Regions from separate parts of the Streptomyces sp. NBC_01304 genome, predicted to be linked through region 3. Evidence: riboswitches for the same ligand, from Rfam matches in the RefSeq annotation. Region 3 holds a riboswitch; each other region holds the start of a gene.
The links. Region 3 has a riboswitch for cyclic di-AMP ahead of OG430_RS09095 (M23 family metallopeptidase). Riboswitches for the same ligand answer to the same signal wherever they lie in the genome.
Positions count from the first base shown of each region.

Region 1: it holds a riboswitch for cyclic di-AMP, as region 3 does, so the genes downstream of both, OG430_RS20420 (C40 family peptidase) here and OG430_RS09095 (M23 family metallopeptidase) in region 3, are expected to answer to the same signal.
Region 2: it holds a riboswitch for cyclic di-AMP, as region 3 does, so the genes downstream of both, OG430_RS14645 (M23 family metallopeptidase) here and OG430_RS09095 (M23 family metallopeptidase) in region 3, are expected to answer to the same signal.

Region 1 covers NZ_CP109055.1:4,679,062-4,686,795, forward strand. Annotated here, with positions in the region: gene OG430_RS20415 (AfsR/SARP family transcriptional regulator) at 1-2,916, opposite strand, end outside; cyclic di-AMP (ydaO/yuaA leader) riboswitch at 3,199-3,372, shown strand; gene OG430_RS20420 (C40 family peptidase) at 3,378-4,550, shown strand; gene OG430_RS20425 (hypothetical protein) at 4,650-5,003, opposite strand; gene OG430_RS20430 (C40 family peptidase) at 5,332-6,375, shown strand; gene OG430_RS20435 (M48 family metallopeptidase) at 6,425-7,219, opposite strand; gene OG430_RS20440 (type I restriction endonuclease subunit R) at 7,277-7,734, opposite strand, start outside.
Region 2 covers NZ_CP109055.1:3,362,406-3,370,139, reverse strand. Annotated here, with positions in the region: gene OG430_RS14660 (DNA gyrase/topoisomerase IV subunit A) at 1-2,398, opposite strand, end outside; gene OG430_RS14655 (M16 family metallopeptidase) at 2,632-4,026, shown strand; gene OG430_RS14650 (M16 family metallopeptidase) at 4,023-5,411, shown strand; cyclic di-AMP (ydaO/yuaA leader) riboswitch at 5,617-5,777, shown strand; gene OG430_RS14645 (M23 family metallopeptidase) at 5,792-6,559, shown strand; gene OG430_RS14640 (GntR family transcriptional regulator) at 6,842-7,540, shown strand; gene OG430_RS14635 (HPr family phosphocarrier protein) at 7,690-7,734, opposite strand, start outside.
Region 3 covers NZ_CP109055.1:2,085,171-2,092,904, reverse strand. Annotated here, with positions in the region: gene OG430_RS09120 (aspartate aminotransferase family protein) at 1-249, shown strand, start outside; gene OG430_RS09115 (helix-turn-helix domain-containing protein) at 346-945, shown strand; gene OG430_RS09110 (DUF6126 family protein) at 1,011-1,127, shown strand; gene OG430_RS09105 (tyrosine-protein phosphatase) at 1,143-1,940, opposite strand; gene OG430_RS09100 (alpha-galactosidase) at 2,200-4,320, shown strand; cyclic di-AMP (ydaO/yuaA leader) riboswitch at 4,662-4,822, shown strand; gene OG430_RS09095 (M23 family metallopeptidase) at 4,825-5,706, shown strand; gene OG430_RS09090 (SGNH/GDSL hydrolase family protein) at 5,947-6,726, shown strand; gene OG430_RS09085 (PH domain-containing protein) at 6,918-7,283, shown strand; gene OG430_RS09080 (SIMPL domain-containing protein) at 7,418-7,734, shown strand, end outside.

The DNA.
Region 1 (7,734 bases), 2.6 Mb from region 3:
CGCCTGTACGCAGCCTTCGGCGGCCTCTTCCGGGTCGCCGAGGGCCGCCTGGGCGAGCGAGAGGTTGACCAGGGCGGTGGCCTCGCCGTGCGGATCGCCGGCGCGGGCGGCGAGCGCCGGGGCCGCCTCAAGGTGGATCAGGGCCTCCCGGATGCGGCCCTCCTCGGTCAGGACCCAGCCGAGCAGGGCGAGGACCCGGCCCTCGGCGCGTACGTCGCCGTCGGCCCGGGCCGCCTCAAGTGCCCGCTGCAGCAAGGGGGTCCAGCCGTCGCGGACCCGCCACACGATCTGTGGCCACAGGCCCAGGACGATCCGCCAGGTCCGGCCGTGCAGCCCGGCGGTGTGCGCGGCGGCGGCCGCAAGGGTGAGGTCGTCGCGTTCGGCCGCGTACCAGGCCATGGCCTGCTCGCGGCCGGTGAACTCCCGTACCGCCCGCGGTGGTTGGAAGTCCACGGGCAGGTCGAAGCACGGCTCGTCGCCGGGTTCGGCGGCGTCGGCCGCGGCCAGGGCGGTGGCCACCGTGTGGTCGAGGACGCGCCGGACGGCGTCGGGTTCCGCGTCGAGGCCGCGCGCGTACAGCCGTACGAGATCGTGCAGGGTCCAGCGCCCCGGTGCGGTGCGGATGACCAGGTGGGCGGCGGCGAGGCGGTCCAGGGCGGCCTCGGCCGCGTCCGGGTCGGTGCCGGCCAGGGCGGCGGCCGTGTAGCGGTCGACGTGGGTGCCGGGGTGCCGGCCGAGGTGGGCGAAGTGGTGCGCAGCGGCTTCGGGCAGGCGGCTCACGGTGAGGCGCAGTGCGGCGCGTACGCCCGTGTCCTCCACGTCCAGGAGGCTCAACCGGCGGGAGGCGTCGGAGAGTTCGGCGCTCATCTCGCCGAGCGACCAGTCCGGCTGGTCCGCGAGTCGCGCGGCGGCCACCCGGAGGGCGAGCGGCAGACCGCCGCACAGTTCGGCGAGACGCCGGGCGGCGACCGCCTCGGCGAGGACGCGCTCCTTGCCGAGGACCGCGGCGAGCAGGGCGGTGCCGTCGTCGGGGCCGAGGACGTCGACGGGCACGGGCCGGGCGGCGTCGGAGGCGATCAGGCCGCGCAGCCGGTAGCGGCTGGTGACGACGGTGACGCAATCGGTGCCGCCCGGCAGCAGCTCCCTGACCTGCTCGGAGCCGTGTGCGTTGTCGAGTACGACGAGGAGTTGGCGGTCGGCGGCCAGGGAGCGGAACAGCGCGGAGGCGCCGTCGGCCGACTCGGGTATCCGGCGCGGCGGGACCCCGAGGGCGAGCAGGAACTCGCGGAGCACCTCGGCGCGGGGCGGGGCGCCGGTGTCGCTGAAACCGCGCAGGTCCGCGTAGAGCAGTCCGCCGGGGAACGCGGCGCGGTTGCGGTGCGCCCAGTGCACGACGAGCGCCGTCTTGCCCACGCCGGCGGGGCCGGTGACCAGACACACCGGGGCCTCGCCGGCGGCGGCGCGGGACAGGGCGGTGAGCTCGGCGGCGCGACCGTGGAAGCCACGGGGCATGCGGGGCAGGAGGTCGACGGTGGCGGGCAGTGGGGGCGTCGGCGAGGCGGACGCGGGCGCGGGCGAGTGGGGCGCGGGCGGGTAGGCCGGGGCCTGCGCCAAGGCCGGAGCCTGGACCTCGGGCAGGGCCTGAGCTGGGAGCTGGGGCGGGGCCGGGGCCTGCGTCAGTGCCGGAGCTGCGTCCTGGGCGGGAGCCTGGACTTCGGTCAACACTGGAGCTGGGACCTGGGCCGGATCCTCGACCCGAGCCGAGTCCGGACCCTGCGCCTGCGCCAAGGCCGGATCTGCGACATGGGCCGGGACCTGACCCCGAGCCGAGGCCGGATCTGCGACATGGGCCGAAGCCTGGACCCGAGCCGAGGCCGGATCCTGGGCCTGCGCCAGGGCCTGAGCCTGCGCCGGGGCCTGGGCCTGCGCCAGGGCCTGCGCCTCGGCCAACCCCGGAGCTGGGACCTGGCCCAGGGCGGGAGCCGCCACCTGGGCCGGGGCCGGAACCGGGGCCTGGGCCTGGGCCTGGGCCTGGGCCTGGGCCTGGGCCTCGGTCAACCCCGGAGCTGAGACCTGGGCCTGCGGCTGGGCCGGTGCGGCCGGAGCGGGGGCCCGAGTCGGGGACAAAGGTTCCGCCACGTCGGCGCTCGTCCTCTGCCCCGCCTGCCCGCGCAGCTCCTCCCCGCGCAACGCCACCGCGTACGCGTCCGCCAGCTCGTGCCCCGGATCCACGCCCAGCTCGTCGGCGAGCAGCCGCCGCGTGCGGTGGAACCAGTCGAGCGCCTCCGAGCGGCGTCCCGCCCGCTGCAGGGCCGTCATGAGCGCGGCGGACAGCGACTCGCGCAGCGGATGGGCCCCGGCCTCCGCACGCAACAAGGCAGCGGCGCGCGCGTGCTCGCCGAGGCGCCCGTAGTCGGCGGCCAGCAACTCCACGGAGGCGAGCCGCAGTTCCTCGAGCGCGTGCGCGGCGGCCTGCAGCGGCGGGCTCGGGTAGGCGCCGGTCAGGGCCGGGCCCTGCCACAGCGAGAGGGCCTCCCGGTACATCGCCACGGCATCGGCCGGCGCGCGCTGGCTGCGGGCCAGCGTCACCAGTTCCTCGAAGCGGTGGGCGTCGAGCAGGCTCTCCGGCATGCGCAGCACGTACGCCGTGCCCTGCGTGACCAGTTCGACCCCGAACATCTCGGCGTCCGCCTCCGCGAACAGGGCCCGCAGCCGCGACACATGACCCTGGATGACGCTGCGGGCGCGAGCCGGCGGCTCGTGCTCCCACAGGGCGTCGGTCAACTGGTCCACCGGCACCGGATGGTTGGGCCGCAGCAGCAGGGCGGCGAGCAGGCTGCGCCGCTTGGCGGGGCCGAGTGGCAGTTCGCCGGTCTCGGTGGCGACGGAAACCGCTCCGAGCAGCCGGAACTCCACGGAAGCAACTCCTTGTGGGGGAAAGCACCAGATTACCGGAGGGGTCGGTGACGTCCCCGCGCACGACCGCCTGGCAGCGCCCGGGCCGGGCCGCACCTGCGGCCGGGCGTCGCAGCAAGACACCAGTTGTGACGACAAGGAACAGCAAACCGGACAGCGGAGTTATCAAGGTCACGAAAATGTATCGGGCATATCGAACATCAACCTTCACAGCAGCCACACGTGTTGGCTAGCGTGCTCCGCGAGCAACCCGTACCCCCACCGGCGACAGACGTCGGGAACGGGCGGCTCGCGCCGAGTCCGGTGCGCCCACAGGCAAACCGGAGCCGGGGACCCAACTTGACCTTGGGGTGAATCGGTCGCGTACGAGCAAGACGTACAAGACCGTAGGGCAGCCTTCCGAACCACCCGCCCGAACCCGACAGCTAACCCGGTAGGCGGTCACTGGAAGGAGCGCCTCCTTGGCGTCGCACCGCAAGCCGCGCAGTCGGTCCGGTCGAATACGTACAGCTCAGGCCGTCGGCATGACCACGGCCGCCCTGACCTCCGTGGCGCTCCTGGCGCAGAGCGCGAACGCCGCGCCCAGCAAGCCCAAGCCGTCCCTGGAAGAGGTCCAGAAGAAGGTCGACGACCTCTACCGGCAGGCCGGCGTCGCCACCCAGAAGTACAACGCGGCGAAGGAACGCACCGACAGCCAGCGCGGACACGTCGACGATCTGCTCGACCAGGTCGCCAAGCGCACCGACAAGCTGAACGACGCGCGCCGCGAGCTCGGTTCGATCGCCGCGGCCCAGTACCGCAACGGCTCCACCTCGGCCACGGCCAACATGCTGCTCGCCGACGATCCGCAGCAGCTGTTCGACCAGCGCCAGCTGATGAGCCGCATGAGCAAGAGCCAGCAGTCCGCGGTCGACGAGTACAAGGACCTGCAGGCCGAGGCGACCGAGAAGCGCGGCGAGGCGACCAAGAGCCTCGCGTCGCTCACCGACGCCCAGGACGACCTGCGGACGAGCAAGTCGGACGTCCAGTCGAAGCTGACCGAGGCGCGTGAGCTGCTTTCGAAGCTGACCGCCGAGGAGAAGGCGCGGCTCGCGGCGATCGAGAAGAAGAAGGAAGAAGAGGCCCGCAAGAAGGCCGAGGAGCTGGCGCGCAAGCAGGCCGCGGCGGAGGAGGCGGCCAAGCGGAAGGCCGCCGAGGAGGCCGCGAAGGAGAAGGAGGAGGGGCAGGACTCCGGCTCGGGATCCGGCTCCGGCAGCGACTCCGGCTCCTCGGACAGCAGTTACGCCGCGAAGGCCGAGAAGGTGCTCAGCTTCGCCCGGGCCCAGATGGGCAAGCCGTACGTCTGGGGTGCCACCGGCCCCGACTCGTACGACTGCTCGGGCCTGACCCAGGACGCCTGGGCCGCCGCCGGGATCACGCTGCCGCGCACCACCTGGGACCAGGTGAAGGTCGGCACGACCGTCAAGGTCGCGGACGCCAAGCCCGGCGACCTCGTCTTCTTCTACGACGACATCAGCCACGTCGGCATCTACATCGGCGACGGCCAGATGATCCACGCGCCGAAGCCGGGTGCGAACGTACGCACCGAGTCGATCTACTACATGCCGATCCACAGCGTGGTCCGGCCGGCCTGACGCAGTTCCGTACGACGCGAAGAAGCCCCGGCGCCACTCGGCACCGGGGCTTCACCGTCGCTGGAACTTGCCGGGCTCAGGTCCAGAACCTTGCCGGGCTCAGGTCCAGAGCACGGCGATGAAGATGTTCACGACGGTCAGCGCGCCCACCGCGCCGAACATCGCCTTCTCGGCCTTCTCCTCGTCCCGCTTCACATACACGAGCCCGAGGATCACGATCAGCACGGCCAGCTTGATGCCGATCTTGAGGTTGTTGACCGTCTGGTCGTCCGCCTGATTGAGCCCGACCAGCGCCACACCGGTGACCAGCATGGTCAGCGCGCCGTGCAGCATCGGCGGCGTGAACCGTGCCGTGCCCTGGCCCATCGCCTTCATCTGAGTCAGGAAACCGCCGAGGAGCGAGGCGATGCCGATGATGTGCAGGCCGACGAACACGTTGATGAGTACGTCCATGAGGCCGGAGCCTAGCCGGGTCCATACCACCCCTCTTCCACCAGGTCGGTCACTTCCGCCGCTTCGGTCACAGTCGTACGTCGATGGGGTGGGGTCCGTCCGCGAGTGCGGCCAGGAATGGTCATCAGCTATCCCTCTTCGGACAGTTACGTACAATCCGTCACCAAGTCGTGACGCCCAGGTTTAGCGTCCTTCCCGAGGTGACCGGCTCCCCACCGTCGTCCGCATCCGCTGGGACGGCAGTCGGTCACCACCGCCGAGAGGTCCGGCGGCGGCCCGCTCCCCCTGTGCGGGCCGCCGCCGGACGCGTAAGGGAGACGAGACGTACGTGGCCGCACATCGAAAGCCCAAACCGCGCTCGCTCACCGGCAACACGGCACGCACCGCCGCCACCCTCGCCCTGGCCTCGGCCGCGAGCGCGACCGCCTTCGACGGCACCGGACACGCGGAGCCCCGCCTCACCGCCGCCCAGGTGAAGGCCAAGGTCGACCGGCTCTACCACGAGGCGGAGATCGCCACCGAGAAGTACAACGGCGCCAAGGAGAAGGCGGCGAAGGTCAAGGAGGACGTGGGCGAGCTGCAGGACGAGGCCGCCCGCAAGGCCGAGGACCTCAACTCGGCCCGCAGGCAGCTCGGTTCGACGGCCACGGCCCAGTACCGCGCCGGCATCATCGACCCCGGACTGCAGCTCGCCCTCTCCTCCGACCCCGACCAGTACCTGGAGCGGGCCTCGCTCGCCGACCGGGCCGGGCACCGGCAGGCCACCGCGATCGAGGGCGTGCAGGAGCGGTTGCGCGAGCTGGCGCAGCTGCGTGCGACGGCCGACGACAGGCACGCCGAACTCCGGGACGTGCAGGCCGACTTGAAGGCGCACAAGGAGTCGGTCACCGGCAAGCTGGCGGAGGCCAAGCTGCTGCTCAAGCGGCTCACTGCCGAGCAGCAGGACCGGTTCGCGCAGGAGAGTGACGGCGGGGAGGCGCGGGCCTCGCGCTCGACGCCGCGCGGCGCGGCCAAGGCCCCCAACGCCCGTGCCGCACAGGCCGTTTCGTTCGCGTACGGGGCCCTCGGCAGCCCCTATGTCTGGGGGGCCTCGGGCCCCAGTGCCTTCGACTGCTCGGGGCTGACCCAGGCCGCATACCGCTCGGCGGGCGTCGCGCTGCCCCGCACCACGTACACCCAGATCAACGCGGGACAGCGCGTCTCCCGCTCCGAACTCGCCCCGGGCGACCTGGTGTTCTTCTACTCGGGCATCAGCCACGTGGGCATCTACGTGGGCAACGGCCAGATGATCCACGCCCCGAATCCGAGCGCACCGGTCCGGCTGGCGCCGGTGGATCAGATGCCGTTTGCGGGGGCTACGCGGGTGGGGTGAGCGATTCGACCGACCCACCTGGCCAGCCGGTGTCCAGCTACTCCAACCCTCAGACCTTCGTCTCCCCCAGCCAAAGGCGGCGGCCGAGATCGTCCAGCTCGGCCTTGTGTTCCGCGTACGCGGGCACTGCCTGCTGGAGCAGCCGCCAGTAGTCCGCTCCGTGTCCGGGGATCCTGATGTGGGCCAGTTCGTGAGCGATCACGTAGTCCACGAGATGTGCGGGCAGTTGGAACAGCGCCCAGTGCAGTGCCATCTGTCCCTGGCGACCGTCACCGCCGTTCCCGGAGCGGTAGGTCCCCCAGCGCCCCCCAACATCCCTGACGACGATGTCGGGTTCCGGGACCTCCATGCGGGCGGCCCAGGGCTGCAGCCGCCCCCGTGACCACGCCAGACCGGTGGTGCGGTACCAGTCGATCAGCGCGCGGCGGGCCTTCTCGGGGCGTGCTGCCAGAGTTTCATCCAGCCTCAGCCGACCCGCGAAAAGCCGGACCGGGGTACTGCTCTCACTGGAAGCCACCAGTAGTAGCCGGTAGTCGCGGCCCAGGTAGCGGAACGTCTCTCCGTCCTTGAAAGCACGGACCGGATGCGCGGGCCTGTGCTCGGCCCGCAGCCTCAGCTTGTCATCGATCCATGCGCCGCTCTGACGCAGGAAGGCCTCCGCCCGGTCCGGTGCGCAGCCTGCGGGTACGCGGAGCGTCAGTGATCCATCACGCTCGACAGTGATACCGAGGCGCGTACGCCGATCACTGACCTTGACGTTGTACGTGCGGTCAGCCACGACCAGTCGCCGGCCGTCCACCAGAGGGTGACGGCCGGCGGCTGAGGGTCCGATGGAACGTGGCATGGCCCCATTGTCCCCGGCCGCGACGACCGGGCCTACGGCCTCCGTCCGCGTCTTCCCCTACTGCCCTCGCCCATAAGCCTTGAACGACGCTTCGTGGCTCCGTGTGAACCCGGTGAGTGCGTTGGAGAGGTCCTCGATCGACTGCCGTCCATACCCGCTGGTGGTGCGCAGTCCTCCATCCCGCAGACAGCCGTAGAGGTCGACCCCCAGATCCACCGAGCTCGACTCGTCCGCGGACCACGACGCCCGGTTGACATGACGGGCGATGATCGCCGCGACCTCGACGGTCAGCGTCCGCAGCAGCTCGGCTTCCGGAGGCACAAAGACCGGCCGTTCCTCCATGTACTCGACGAGCTTGGTGTAGATGGCCTGCTCGGCCGGGGTGAGGTCGGCGACGGCCGGATCGGCCTCCTCGGCCTTGCGCGCCCGGTCGATGAGCGGCCCCACACGCTCCTTGATCTCCTCCCAGCGGTCCTCGCACTCCTCAAGGATGCGTTCCAGCTCCTGCGACAACG
Region 2 (7,734 bases), 1.3 Mb from region 3:
CGTCGCGGCGCGGGTCGATCTCCGGGAGCTCGGACGGCTGGCCGTTCTTCTGCGTGGCGAGCGCCGGCGTCGGGCCCGCCCAGGCGAAGGACAGACAGTCCTCGCCCTTCAGGAACCGCTGGCAGCGCACGCCGCCGGTGGCCCGGCCCTTGCGCGGGTACTGGTCGAACGGCGTGACCTTCGCCGTGGTCTGCACCGAGTCGTCCAGCGTGCCGCGCGAGCCCGCGATGGTGAACACCACCGCCTCGGCCGCCGGATCGACCGCCGTGAACGAGATCACCTTGGCGCCATCCGTCAGCTTGATGCCGGCCATGCCGCCCGCCGGCCGGCCCTGCGGCCTGACCTGCGAGGCCTGGAAGCGCAGGAGTTGGGCGTCGTCCGTGACGAAGACCAGGTCCTCCTCGCCGGTGCGCAGCTCGGCCGCGCCGACGATGCGGTCGCCGTCCTTGAGGGTGATGACCTCCAACTCGTCCTTGTTGGACGGGTAGTCGGGCACCACCCGCTTGACCACACCCTGCGCCGTGCCGAGCGCGAGACCCGGCGAGGACTCGTCCAGCGTCATCAGGCAGATCAGCGACTCGTCCGCCTCAAGGCTCAGGAACTCCGAAATCGGCGCCCCGCCCGAGAGGTTGGGTGCGGCCGCGGTCTCCGGCAGCTGGGGCAGATCGATCACGTTCAGCCGCAGCAGCCGCCCGGAGGACAGCACCGCGCCGACCTCGCCGCGCTGGGTGGCCGGCACCGCCGACATGATCACGTCGTGCTTGGTGCGCTTGGCGTCGGTGTCGAAGCTCATCTCGCCGTTGGCCGTACGCGCGAGCAGTCCGGTCGAGGACAGCAGGACCCGGCACGGATCGTCGGCGACCTCCAGGGGCACCGCCGTGGCCGGGGCGCCCGCCGATTCGAGCAGCACCGTGCGCCGCTCGGTGCCGAACTTCTTGGCCACGGCGGCCAGTTCGCCCGAGACCAGCTTGCGCAGCTCGGCGTCCGAGTCGAGGATCGCGGTCAGCTCGGCGATCTCCGCGTTCAGCCGGTCGCGCTCCGACTCCAGCTCGATGCGGTCGAACTTGGTGAGCCGGCGCAGCGGCGTGTCCAGGATGTACTGCGTCTGGACCTCACTCAGCGAGAAGCGCTCCATCAGGCGCTCCTTGGCCTGCGCGGAGTTCTCGCTGGAGCGGATGAGGCGGATGACCTCGTCGATGTCGAGCAGCGCGACGAGCAGACCCTCCACCAGGTGGAGGCGGGCCTGCTTCTTGCTGCGCCGGAACTCGCTGCGGCGGCGTACGACATTGAAGCGGTGGTCGAGATAGACCTCGAGGAGCTCCTTGAGGCCGAGGGTGAGCGGCTGACCGTCCACCAGCGCCACGTTGTTGATGCCGAAGGACTCCTCCATCGGCGTCAGCTTGTAGAGCTGTTCGAGCACGGCCTCCGGGATGAAGCCGTTCTTGATCTCGATGACCAGGCGCAGACCGTGGTTGCGGTCGGTCAGGTCCTTGACGTCCGCGATGCCCTGCAGCTTCTTGGAGCCGACCAGGTCCTTGATCTTGGCGATGACCTTCTCGGGGCCGACGGAGAAGGGCAGTTCGGTGACGACCAGGCCCTTGCGGCGCGCCGTCACGTTCTCCACCGCGACCGTGGCGCGGATCTTGAAGGTGCCCCGGCCGTTCTCGTACGCGTCCTTGATGCCGCCGAGGCCGACGATGCGGCCGCCGGTGGGCAGGTCGGGGCCGGGCACGAAGCGCATCAGCGTTTCGAGGTCGGCGTTCGGGTGCTTGATCAGGTGGCGGGCGGCCGCGATGACCTCGCCGAGGTTGTGCGGCGGCATGTTCGTCGCCATGCCGACCGCGATGCCCGACGAGCCGTTGACCAGGAGATTCGGGTACGCCGCCGGGAGGGCGACCGGCTCCTGCTCCTGGCCGTCGTAGTTGGGCGAGAAGTCGACGGTGTCCTCGTCGATCGACTCCGTCATCAGCGAGGTGGCATCGGCCATCCGCGCCTCGGTGTACCTCATGGCGGCCGGCGGATCGTCATTGCCGAGCGAGCCGAAGTTGCCGTGCCCGTCCACCAGCGGCACGCGCATCGAGAAGGGCTGCGCCATGCGCACCATCGCGTCGTAGATCGACGCGTCGCCGTGCGGGTGCAACTTGCCCATGACCTCGCCGACCACGCGCGCGCACTTCACAAAGCCGCGGTCGGGGCGCAGGCCCATCTCGTTCATCTGGTAGACGATGCGGCGCTGCACCGGCTTGAGGCCGTCGCGGGCGTCCGGCAGGGCTCGGGAGTAGATGACCGAGTACGCGTACTCGAGGAAGGAGCCCTGCATCTCGTCGACGACGTCAATGTCGAGGATCTTCTCCTCGAAGTCGTCCGGTGGCGGGGTCTTCGTGCTGCGGCGGGCCATCGCTGCTGCGGCTCCTTCACGTTCCTGTGCGGGGCAATCTCCAGTTCCGACGCCGACCATTGTGGACCGAGCCACTGACAACGCGGACCGCGACCCGTCCATTGCGCACCTGGAGTGCACTCCGGGCGCTCTCTGAGAGCGAACCCGGGACGGGAACTTCGCCAGGTGTCAGCGCGCTTGCATACAGTGGCAGGGCTGATAAAAGACAGCAGTATCGCGATCGAAGGGACCACATGCCCATGGGTCACACGGCCACAGCGCAGACCGGCTCCGGCGGCCTGACAGCGACCGAGCACCGGCTGGCCAATGGCCTGCGGGTGGTGCTCTCCGAGGACCACCTCGCCCCGGTGGCGGCGGTCTGCCTCTGGTACGACGTCGGCTCCCGCCACGAGGTCAAGGGCCGTACGGGCCTTGCGCACCTCTTCGAGCACCTCATGTTCCAGGGCTCGGCCCAGGTGAAGGGCACCGACCACTTCGCGCTGGTGCAGGGCGCCGGCGGCTCGCTGAACGGCACCACCAGCTTCGAGCGCACCAACTACTTCGAGACCATGCCCGCCCACCAGCTGGAGCTCGCCCTCTGGCTGGAGGCCGACCGCATGGGCTCGCTGCTCTCCGCCCTCGACGAAGAGTCGATGGAAAACCAGCGGGACGTCGTCAAGAACGAGCGCCGCCAGCGGTACGACAACGTTCCGTACGGCACGGCCTTCGAGAAGCTGACCGCGCTCTCCTACCCGGAGGGCCACCCCTACCACCACACGCCGATCGGCTCGATGGCCGACCTGGACGCGGCCACGCTCGAGGACGCGCGGGCGTTCTTCCGTGCGAACTACGCGCCGAACAACGCGGTGCTGTCGGTGGTCGGCGACATCGACCCGGAGCAGACGCTCGCCTGGATCGAGAAGTACTTCGGCTCCATCGAGAGCCACGACGGCAAGCAGCCGCCGCGTGACGGCTCGCTGCCGGACACCATCGGCAGGGAGCTCCGCGAGGTCGTCGAGGAGCAGGTCCCGTCCCGCGCCCTGATGGCCGCCTACCGGCTGCCGGAGGACGGCACGCGCGCGTGCGACGCGGTGGACCTGGCGCTCACGGTGCTCGGCGGCGGAGAGTCCTCGCGGCTCTACAACCGTCTCGTACGTCGCGACCAGACGGCCGTAGCCGCCGGTTTCGGCCTGCTCCGGCTCGCCGGGGCGCCCTCGCTCGGCTGGCTCGACGTGAAGACGTCCGGCGACGTCGAGGTGCCCACCATCGAGGCCGCGGTCGACGAGGAGCTCGCCCGGTTCGCCGAGGAGGGCCCCACCGAGGAGGAAATGGAGCGCGCGCAGGCCCAGTTGGAGCGCGAGTGGCTCGACCGGCTCGGCACGGTCGCGGGCCGCGCCGACGAACTGTGCCGGTACGCCGTCCTGTTCGGCGACCCGCAGCTCGCCCTCAGCGCGGTCGGCCGGGTCCTCGACGTCACCGCCGCCGAGGTCCAGGAGATCGCCAAGGCCCGTCTGCGCCCCGACAACCGCGCGGTCCTCGTGTACGAACCGACCGATTCCGAAGAAGACGCAGGGGACGCGACGGACGAAGCGGCCGAGGCGAACGCAGCCGCCGCCGGCGACAACGACGAAGAGGAGGCGGCGAAGTGACCGAGCTCGCCACCATGGAGTTCCACCCGCAGCCCCAGGCGGGCGAAGCCAAGCCGTGGGCCTTCCCGGCCCCCGAGCGCGGCGAGCTGCCCAACGGCCTCACGGTGCTGCGCTGTCACCGCCCCGGCCAGCAGGTCATCGCCGTCGAGGTCAACCTCGAAGCGCCACTGGAGGCCGAGCCGGCCGGCCTGGACGGCGTCGCCACGATCATGGCGCGCGCCTTCTCGGAGGGCACCGACAAGCACTCCGCCGAGGAGTTCGCCGCCGAGCTGGAGCGCTGCGGCGCCACCCTTGACGCGCACGCCGACCACCCCGGCGTACGCCTCTCGCTCGAAGTCCCGGTCTCCCGGCTGCCGAAGGCCCTCGGCCTGCTCGCCGACGCCCTGCGCGCGCCCGCCTTCGCGGACAGCGAGGTCGGCCGGCTGGTGCGCAACCGCCTGGACGAGATCCCGCACGAGATGGCCAACCCGTCCCGGCGGGCCGCCAAGGAGCTCTCCAAGGAGCTGTTCCCGGCCACCGCGCGCATGTCGCGCCCGCGCCAGGGCACCGAGGAGACCGTCGAGGCCATCGACTCCCTTGCCGTCAGGGCGTTTTACGAGGCCCATGTGCGTCCGGCCACCGCGACCGCGGTCGTCGTGGGCGACCTCGCGGGCGTCGACCTCGACCAGTTGCTCGCCGACACCCTGGGGGAGTGGACCGGCAACACCGCCGAGCCGCACCCCGCCTCGGCCATCACGGCCGACGACCGCGGCCGCGTCATCATCGTCGACCGCCCGGGCGCGGTGCAGACGCAGCTGCTCATCGGCCGCGTCGGCCCGGACCGGCACGACAGCGTCTGGCCGGCCCAAGTCCTCGGCACCTACTGCCTGGGCGGCACCCTGACGTCGCGCCTGGACCTCGTCCTGCGCGAGGAGAAGGGCTACACCTACGGTGTGCGCGCCTTCGCCCAGGTGCTCCGCTCGGGCACCGACGGCGTGGGCGGCGCGTCCCTCCTCGCCATCAACGGCTCGGTGGACACGCCCAACACGGGACCGGCCCTGGACGACCTGTGGAAGGTGCTGCGTACGCTCGCCGCCGAGGGCCTCACGGACGCCGAGCGCGACGTCGCCGTGCAGAACCTCGTCGGCGTCGCCCCGCTGCGCTACGAGACCGCGGCCGCCGTCGCGGGCACCCTCGCAGACCAGGTCGAGCAGCACCTCCCGGACGACTTCCAGGCGCAGTTGTACCGGCGCCTCACCGAGACGGGCACCGTGGAGGCCACCGCGGCCGCCGTCCGCGCCTTCCCGGTGGACCGGCTCGTCACCGTCCTCGTCGGTGACGCGGCTCAGATCGCCGAGCCCGTCAAGGCGCTCGGCATCGGCGAAGTGACTGTTGTCACGGGCTGAGTCGACCGCGTAGCAACTTCAGGGACCCCGGCGGCGTACGTGCCTCCGGGGTCCTCTGTTTTGCGATATGTCCGATATTTCAGAGAGGTTGAGCATCTGCCCTGTGGCGTGCGCCTCAAAAGTGCCGATCCGTTTGTCGATTGAAAGATGTCCCGTTTAGCGTCGGTCCCGCTGTTCGTCAGCTATGCGCCGCATCCGCGGCACCGGACAGCCATCGCCGAGTCCCCGTCAGGCGCGAGCCTGGGGAGCCGGGGACCCACTCAGTCCCTGGGGTGAATCGGAGGCCCTCCTCAACCGGGGGCGTCCGTAGGAGACCTTCCTGCTCCGAACCCGTCAGCTAACCCGGTAGGCGAGAAGGAAGGAAAGGACACCGCCGCTACATGGCCTTCTCCCGTGCCACCGGGAAGCACCGTCGTCCGAGCGCCCTGACGCGCAAGAGCGCGAACATCGCGGGCATCGCCGCCCTCACCACGACCGGCGTCATCGGCACCCTCGCCTCTCCCGCGCTCGCCGCGGAGGACACCTCGCCGCGCGACACGGGCCTCAACCAGGCCGTCTCCATGGCCGACGCCGTCGCCGCCCACATCGACGAGCAGGTCTCCGCCCAGGAGGAGGCCGCCGAGCAGGCCGCCGCCAAGAAGGAGGCCGAGGCCGAGGCGAAGCGCAAGGCCGAGGCCAAGGCCAAGAAGGAGCGCGAGGCCAAGGAGCGCGCCGCCCGCGAGGCCGAGCGCAAGCGCCTCAACTCCTTCACCTCGCCGATCGCCGGCAGCTACGTCTCCACCGGCTACAAGGCCGGCGGCGCCGTCTGGTCCTCCGGCAGCCACACCGGCGTCGACTTCCACGCCGCGTCCGGCACCTCCGTCCACTCGGTCGGCTCCGGCACCGTCGTCGAGGCCGGCTGGGGCGGCGCGTACGGCAACAACGTCGTGATCAAGATGAACGACGGCACGTACACCCAGTACGGCCACATGTCGTCGATCGGCGTCTCCGTCGGCCAGACCGTCACCCCGGGCCAGCAGATAGGCATCTCGGGCGCGACCGGCAACGTCACCGGGCCGCACCTGCACTTCGAGGCCCGTACGTCCCCCGACTACGGCTCGGACATCGACCCCGTCGCGTACCTGCGCTCGCACGGCGTGAACGTCTGACGCTCCGCACGGCGAGATCGTCCGACGAACGTCCGACGAACGTCCGACGAACGTCTGACGATCCCCGCAGTCCCCACCGCTCCCAGCAAGCCCCGGCATCGCGCCGGGGCTTGCTGCGTTTTGGTGCAGGCCGAGTCTGGCCAAAAGATATCCATGGAATCCGGCAGCCCATCGGAAATATGGGTGTGCTGCAATAGGCTCGCTGAACGAGCGTCAACGGGCGTCAACTCAACCGCGTTTCGCGGGGATGCGGCGCATATTTCTTAGGGTGGAGGTCCGGTCATGCGCATTCCCGCGCACTCGGTATGCACGGCCATCCGGGACGACATCGTGTCCGGTGTCTACGAGCGCGGCAGCCGGCTCACCGAGGAGCTGCTCGCGCGGCGCTACGGAGTCTCCCGCGTCCCGGTCCGCGAGGCGCTGCGTACCCTGGAGGCCGAGGGCTTCGTCACCACCCGCCGGCACGCGGGCGCCTGCGTCGCCGAGCCCAGCGCGCGGGAGGCGGCCGACGCCCTGGAGATCCGCATGCTGCTCGAACCGCTCGGCGCCGCCCGCGCCGCCCGGCGCCGCACGGACGCCCATCTGAAGGTCCTGCGCGGCCTGGTCAGGCTGGGTCAGGAGCGGGCCCGGCGTGGTCAGAGCGAGGATCTGCGCTCGCTCGGCGGCTGGTTCCACGAGACGCTGGCGCAGGCCTCCGCCAGCGAGGGCCTGATCGCCCTGCTCACCCAACTGCGGCACAAGATCGCTTGGATGTACGTCGTCGAGGGTGCGGCCCGGCCCGTCGAATCCTGGGCGGAGCACGGCGCGATCGTCGACGCGGTGGCCCGCGGGGACGCCGAGCGGGCCCGTTCGCTGACCGCCCTGCACACCGAACGGGCCGCGGCCGCGCACCGGCTGCGGTTCGCCGAGCCGGCGTCGAAGACCGTGCCCGCGGTGAGGACTTCGCAACATTCCGTAAACACGGCGAGCGCCCGCAATTAACAGGGGCCCCGTATACAAAGACCTGTATTTAGACGGGGTCTCTTTTTGCTGCCCGGAATTCGCCCACCAGTGGCAAGGGGCGCAAAAATAACTGAGCCGTGCCGCCCGAATTCGGGCGGCACGGCTCAGTCGAAATTCGTCTGCTTGGCTCAGACGGTCTCGGGAAGCTCCTCGAGCCCCTCGGCGACCAGCTT
Region 3 (7,734 bases):
GTCGCGCGCAAGGGGCTGTTCGCGCAGATGGTCGTCGTGCCGCTGCTGCAGAAGCACCGGATCCTGACGCAGGTGTCCGGCGACCACCTGGAAGTGATCAAGCTGATCCCGCCGCTGACCATCGGGGAGGCGGACGTGGACCGCTTCGTCGAGGCCTTCACCGCCGTGATGGACGACGCCCACAGCGGGGGCGGGCTGATGTGGGACTTCGGGAAGACCCTGGTGAAGCAGGCGGTCGCCAACCGCTGACGGGTCCGGCGGGTGAATCGCTGACCGGCCCGGCGCGGGTTTGCCTCAGAGGCAAGAAAATTGCCGCTGAGGCAAACCTCTGGCTGAATCATGGGCATGAGTCCTGCCGACCCTGCCGAGGCGGATGCCGCCCTCGCCGTCGCGCCGCAGCTGCGTGAGCTGCGGCGGCGCGCCTCGCTCACGCTCGAGGCCGCCGCGCGATCCGCCGGTCTGTCGCCCGCGCATCTCTCGCGGCTCGAGACCGGGCAACGCCAGCCGTCCCTTCCGATGCTGCTGGCCCTCGCGCGCATCTACGGTACGACGGTCTCCGAGCTGCTCGGGGAGACCCCCGCCGACCGTGACGCCGTGGTGCGCGCCGCCGACATGGAACCCACCGCGGCCGGCGGCTGGACGTACTGGCAGGCCGGGGCGCCAGCCCGCGGGATGCAGGCCCTGCGCCTCCAAGTGCCGTACGGCGCGCAGGGCGACATCGTGCGGGTGCATCCGGGCGAGGAGTGGCTGTACGTCCTCACCGGGCGGTTGCGCATGCGCCTGGGCGACAGCACCCATCTGCTCGCACCGGGAGACAGCGCGCACTTCGACTCGCTGACCCCGCACCGGATCGCCGCTGCGGACCGGAGCGGGGTCGAGCTCCTTTTCGTACACACCCTGCTGCAGAGCCCGGCCACCGCGCTCTGTCTTGGAGAGCCGACATGAGCGAGAACGCCATGAACGAGAACAGCGCAAGCCAGGACACCGAGAGCGCGAACAAGAAGACCGACATGGAGGAGAAGTTCCCGCGGGGCCTCGTCATCCGACTGATCGTGTACGTCGCCGTCGGACACCTCTTCGCGGCCTTCGTCTACCTGCTCTTCACGCTCGGCGGGCAGAACCAGTAGGCCTGGGCGGGGAACCTAGTCGAGGAACTTCTCGCGCAGCCGCTCGCGCACCTCGGGCGTGACCTTCAGGCCCTCTTCGAGGTAGCGGTCGACGCTGCCCCAGGTCTCCTCGATCGTGTCGAAGGCGGCGCGCAGATACTCGACGCGGGCGTCGAAGAGGGGGCTCAGGAGCTCCATGACCTCGGGGGACATGGCCTCCGGCGAGTCGCTGGTGCGCTTCACCTTGTAGCGGCGGTGGGCGGCGTTGGACTCCAGGTAGTCCGTCTCGATGGCCTCGCGCTCGACGCCCAGGGCGAGCAGGGTGACCGCGATGGACAGGCCCGCGCGGTCCTTGCCGGCGGCGCAGTGCATCAGGGCGGGCACGCTGTCCTCGGCGAGGGCGTGCAGGACCCGGCTGTGCTCGGCGGTGCGCTCCTTGATGATCGAGCGGTACGACGACGTGATGCGGTCCGCGGCCTTGCCGTCGGCGAGGATCGAGCGGAGCTCGTCCATGTTGCCGTCGCGGACCATCTTCCAGAACTCGGCGCCGTCGGCCGGGTCGGAGAGCGGCAGATTCACATTGCGTACGCCGGTCAGCTCGACGTCCGGGCCTTCGAGCTTCTGATCCGCCGCATTGCGGAAGTCGAATATGGTGTGCAGCCCCAGCGAGCCGAGGAACTCGGCGTCGGACGCGGTGGCATGGGCCAGATGGCCACTGCGGAAGAGCCGCCCGGCCTGCAACCGCCGGCCGTCCACGGTCGGCAGCCCGCCCACGTCACGGAAATTGCGCACTCCGGCCAGCTCGGGTTCTGTCGACGGGACCTGCTGCGTCACGGGGGCTCCTCCGAATAGGCCGTCGGCGCTTGCTCGCCGGCGGTGCGCGCCTTCGACCATACGACATCGGTGTCCAGGGCAATCATCTGTCCGCATGCCCGGAAAGCGGAGGTGGCATCGGGATGTGCGCGCGGTGGTGAAGAGTGCGGCGCGGGCGTTGCCCCGGCCGTGGGGCGCCCCCGAAGATGGCCGTGAGTGTTCACGGCTGTGCGCACCTGTGCGTGGCTGATCGCGGCTGTTCGGATCTGTGGGGGTCTTGGTGATCGAGGTCGGTGGCGACGGTCGTACGTGGGTGCTCTCCGGGCCCACCAGCAGTTACGCCCTCCACCTGGGCGCCGGCGACGAACTGCTTCACCTGCACTGGGGCGCGCGCATCGCCCTCGCCGACGCGGAGGCCCTGGCGGCCGAACCGGGCCCGCCCGCCCGGGGGTTCGAGTCCCCGCTGGACGGACGCGAGGAGTACCCGGTCGAGGGCGGGCCCCGCTTCGTGCGGCCCGCGCTGTCGGTGCGTACGCCTGAAGTGCGGGGCACCGAGTGGCAGTTCGGGGCGGCGAGCGTGGCGGCCGGCGAGCTGCGCCTGCGCTTCGAGGACACGGCGCACCGGCTCGGGATCACGCTGGTGTACCGGATGCGCGGGGACGTGCTGGAGCGCTCCGCCGTCCTGGAGCACCTGGGCCACGGCCCGGACGTGGAGGTGCTGCGCGCGGACTCCGCGGTCTGGACGCTGCCGGAGCGCGAGCGGTGGCGGCTGTCCCAGCTGCACGGGCGGTGGGCCGCCGAGTCGCGGCTCGTACGCTCCGACCTCACGTACGGCGAGAAGATCATCGGGAGTCGGCGCGGGCACACGAGCCATCAGCATCTGCCCTGGGTCGCGCTCGACGCGGAAGGGGCGAGTGAGGAGCACGGCGAGGTCTACGGCTGCGCCCTCGCCTGGTCGGGGTCATGGCGCATCGCCGTGCAGCAGCTGCCGGACGGTCGGGTGCAGATCGCCGGCGGGAGCGGGCACGACGACTCGGGGCAGGCGCTGCTGCGGCCCGGTGAGTCCCTCACCACGCCCGTCTTCGCCGGACTGTGGAGCGCGGGTGGCTTCGGCGGGGCGAGCCGGGCCTGGCACGCCTACCAGCTGGAGCACGTGATCCCGGACGCCCAGGACGTGCGGCCCGTGCTCTACAACTCCTGGGAGGCCACCGGCTTCGACATCTCCGAGGCGCAGCAGCGGGCGCTGGCCCGGCGGGCGGCCGACATCGGTGTGGAGCTGTTCGTGGTGGACGATGCCTGGTTCGGGCGGCGCACCAGCGACCGGGCCGGCCTCGGCGACTGGACACCGAATCCTGATCGTTTTCCCGGCGGGCTGAAGCCGCTCGCCGATGAAGTGCACGGGCTGGGAATGCAGTTCGGGATCTGGGTCGAACCGGAAATGGTCAACGCGGACAGTGATCTGTATCGGGCGCACCCCGACTGGGTGCAGCACTTTCCCGGGCGTACCCGCACCGAATTCCGGCATCAGCTGGTGCTCAACCTCGCGCGCACCGACGTACAGGACTATCTGTGGGAACAGCTGCACACACTGTTGTCGTCCGCGCCGATCGACTATGTGAAATGGGACTTCAACCGCAGCTTCACGGATGCGGGCTGGCCCGGCGAGGAGTGTCCGCAGCGGCTCTGGAATGACCATGTGCATGCCTTGTACGCGCTGCTCGACCGGCTGCGGGCCGAGCACCCCGGGGTGGCCTTCGAGTCCTGCTCGGGCGGGGGCGGCCGGATCGATCTGGGCATCCTCGCCCGGACCGACCAGGTGTGGACCTCCGACAACACCGACCCGTTGGACCGGCTCGCCATCCAGCACGGCTTCAGCCAGCTGCACCCCGCCCGGGTGATGGCCGCCTGGGTCACCGACAGCCCGAACACGCAGCTCAACGACCGAGTGAGCTCGCTTCGCTTCCGCTTCGTGAGCGCCATGGCGGGGGTGCTCGGGGTGGGCGGCGATCTCACGCGGTGGAGCGAGGCGGAGCTGGCCGAGGCGCGGGAGTGGGTGGACCTCTACAAGGAGATCAGGCCCGTCGTGCAGCACGGCGAGCTGTACCGGCTGCGGGCTCCGGACGGCGGGCTCAGTGCCGTGCAGTACGTGCACGGGGGCGAGGTCGTCGTCCTCGCGTGGCTGCAGGCGCAGCGGTACGGGGAGCCGGTGGCGCGGCTGCGGCTGCGGGGGCTCGATCCGGCGGGGACGTACGAGCAGGTCGGGGTGGGGGACAGGGTCGGCAGGAGCGACAGGGCCGGGGCGGGAGAGGTGCACCGGGGGGCGGTGCTGCTCCATCACGGGCTGCACACCGGGCTGCGTGGTGACCTTGATGCCGCGATCTTCCGCTTCAGTCGTAAATGACCGATTCGGGGGATTAGGTAGTTTCAGGTGGTTGGTGAACTTCAAGTGGTTCGCTGGATAAGGGGCTTACGCGGGCCTTCGTGGTAACTGGCCTGGAACTAAAGGCTCATGGCTCTCTGTCCGTGAGCGGGATCATAGTCGTGACCGTGCGTGGCGATCTTCGCGGGCCGATTTCCAGGGGTAAGGCGGCACTAAAGATCATTCATCCACGGAGTGTGACGGCAATTCCGGGAATGGATCATCGGTGGGCAATTGCGCGGGAATTGATTGCTTGTCTCCGCGCTCCGCGCTCGTTTACGTTCTGCGGCATCCGGACGGACGCCCAATCCTGCCGCCGCCCGGAATTCCGCACACCCACCCGTGTACGGCAGGAGCGGGGGACCCACGGTTAGATGCCGCATCCGGTCCACCGGAGAGGCTTGGGGTGAAGCCGCGTAAAAGCGGCCGGACATCTCCAGTCCGAACCCGACAGCTCACCTCGCAGGCGCCGGAGAGGAATTCGCCATGCCCGCGAAGGGTAAGCACCGCCGTCCCAAGTCCCAGCGGATCAGCCGCGGATTCGCCGCCGCAGGCACCGGAGGCGCCGCCCTCGCGCTGCCGCTGCTCGGAGCCGCCGGCGCCCATGCTGCGACCGCCGCCGCCCCCCAGGTGCAGCAGGCCGCCCCCGCCGCCGCACCGCAGGCCGCCGCCAAGACGTACTCCGTCGTCGCCGGGGACTCGCTGTCCGCGATCGCCGACGAGCTGAACGTCGACGGCGGCTGGAAGAAGCTGTACGCCGACAACCGCAAGGTCGTCGGCGACGACCCCCGGCACATACGCCCCGGCATGAAGCTGAAGCTCGACGGCGCCGCCGAGGCCACCGCGAAGTCCGCGGCGAAGGCCGACGCCACCGGGGCCACGGCCAGCCAGGCGCAGATCGACGCGGCCGGCACCAAGGCTGCCGAGGCCGTGCAGGGCGAGGCCGTCCAGGCCAAGGCCGCGAACGGCTTCACCGCCCCGGTCGAGGCCCCCATCAGCACCTCGTACCGCACGGCCGGCGCCATGTGGTCCAGCGGCTACCACACCGGCACCGACTTCGTCGTCCCGTCCGGCACCCCGGTCAAGGCCATCGGCGAGGGCACCGTCGTCTCGGCCGGCTGGAGCGGCTCGTACGGCAACGAGGTCGTCATCCAGCACGCCGACGGCCACTACTCGCAGTACGCCCACATGACGTCCCTGAACGTCGCCACCGGGCAGAGCGTCGACGGCGGCACCCAGATCGGCCTGTCCGGCTCCACCGGCAACTCCACCGGACCGCACCTGCACTTCGAGGTCCGCACCGGCCCCGGCTACGGCTCGGACGTCGACCCGCTCGCGTACCTGCGCAGCCACGGCGTGACCGTCTGACGCATTGCGCACCGTGTTCAGGAGCGCGTTCCGAGCCGCGTCCCGAACTGCATCGCGACCGTGCTTTCACCGATGGCCGGAGCCCGTAAAGGGCTCCGGCCATCGGTGCGTTCGGCGCTGATGCCCGGTATTCCGACTTGGTTCGATCTTTATCGGTGGCATATATCACCCGCCGTCAAGCCCCCGTTGACCCTTATTACGGTGGCGTAGGTCACGGGACGAGGTGAAAGATATGCCGACGTGGCAGACGAATCGACACCCCAGTTCAAGTCGTACGCGGCTGTCGGCGACAGCTTCACCGAAGGTGTCGGCGACCCGGGCCCCGGCGACACCTTCGTCGGCTGGGCCGACCGCCTGGCCGTCCTCCTCGACGACCGGCACCCCGAGCAGACCTTCCGCTACGCCAACCTCGCCGTGCGCGGCAAGCTCCTCGACCAGATCGTCGAGGAGCAGGTCCCGCGCGCCAAGGAGCTCGCCCCCGACCTGGTGAGCTTCTGCGCCGGCGGCAACGACATCATTCGCCCCGGCACCGACCCCGACGACGTCGCGGCCCGCTTCGAGCGGGCCGTCGCCGACCTGAAGGAGAACGTCGGCACGGTCCTCGTGACCACCGGCTTCGACACCCGGAACGTTCCGGTCCTGCGGCATCTGCGCGGCAAGATCGCTACGTACACCGCCCATGTGCGCTCCATCGCCGACCGCTACGACTGCCCCGTCCTCGACCTGTGGTCGCTGCGCTCGGTCCAGGACCGCCGTGCCTGGGACGGTGACCGCCTCCACCTGTCGGCGGAGGGCCACACCCGCGTCGCGCTGCGCGCCGCCCAGGTGCTCGGCCTGGAGATCCCGGCCGACCCCGACCAGGCATGGCCGCCGCTGCCGCCGCGAGGCACGCTCGAGGTGCGGCGCGACGACATCCAGTGGGCGCGCGAGTATCTGGTCCCGTGGATCGGGCGGCGGCTGCGCGGGGAGTCTTCGGGCGACCACGTGTCGGCGAAGCGGCCGGACCTGATGCCTCTGTGAGTCGGGCCTGATGTCTCCGTGCGTCGGGCCTGATGTCTTCGTGCGTCGGGCCTGTTGGGTCTGCGAGCCGTTCCTGATGCCTCTGAGAGCCGGATCTGTCGCCTCCGTAAGGAGGTTGCCCTTTAGCTGGAGCGAAGGCGTATCGAGTTAGAGTTCGATGATTTCGACACGTCTACTCATGGGGGCCAGTCATGGCGCTTTTCGGCAACGCGCACACCATCGATCCGGGCAAGGCGCAGCAGGAGTACGCACGCCTCCTCGGGCAGGGCGAACAGGTCTACGCCGCCTTCGTGTTGATCCGCGACACCATGCTGTTCACCGATCGCCGCCTCGTCCTCATCGACAAGCAGGGGATCACCGGCAAGAAGGTCGAGTACCACACGGTGCCGTACCGCAGCATCACGCACTTCGCGGTGGAGACCGCGGGGCACTTCGACCTCGACGCGGAACTCAAGATCTGGATATCGGGCAACCCCACGCCGATCGAGAAGACCTTCACCAAGGGCGTCAACATCTATGAGGTGCAGGCGATCCTGACGCAGTTCGTGGCCCGGTGAGGTGACCCGGTGAGGTGACAGGCGGCGCGGAGCGGGAGTGGCGTGGCCCCCCGGGCGGGCGCCGGTGCTGGGATGACCGCGCGGCCTCTCCGGGAACCGGGGGAGGGGCCCTAAGAGCGGAAGGACCACCCCTCATGCCCGTACGCACCTCAACGCCCCTGGCCGCACGGTCGCTCGCCGCGGCCGTCCTGGCCGGGGGCCTGCTCGCCGGTGCCGCGACGCAGGCCGTCGCCGCACCCGAGGCCTCGCCCGCCGCCCAGGCCGGGACCGCGCAGGCGCCCAAGCCGGCGACCGTGACCGTGACCGGCGAGGGCCGTGCGACGGCCATGCCGGACACGGCCGTCGTCACCGTCGGCGTCGAGGTCACCAAGCCGACCGCGCAGGCCGCCCTCAAGGCGCAGAACGCCGCGGCGGACGCGCTGCTCGCGGCCGCGAAGAAGGAGGGGCTCGC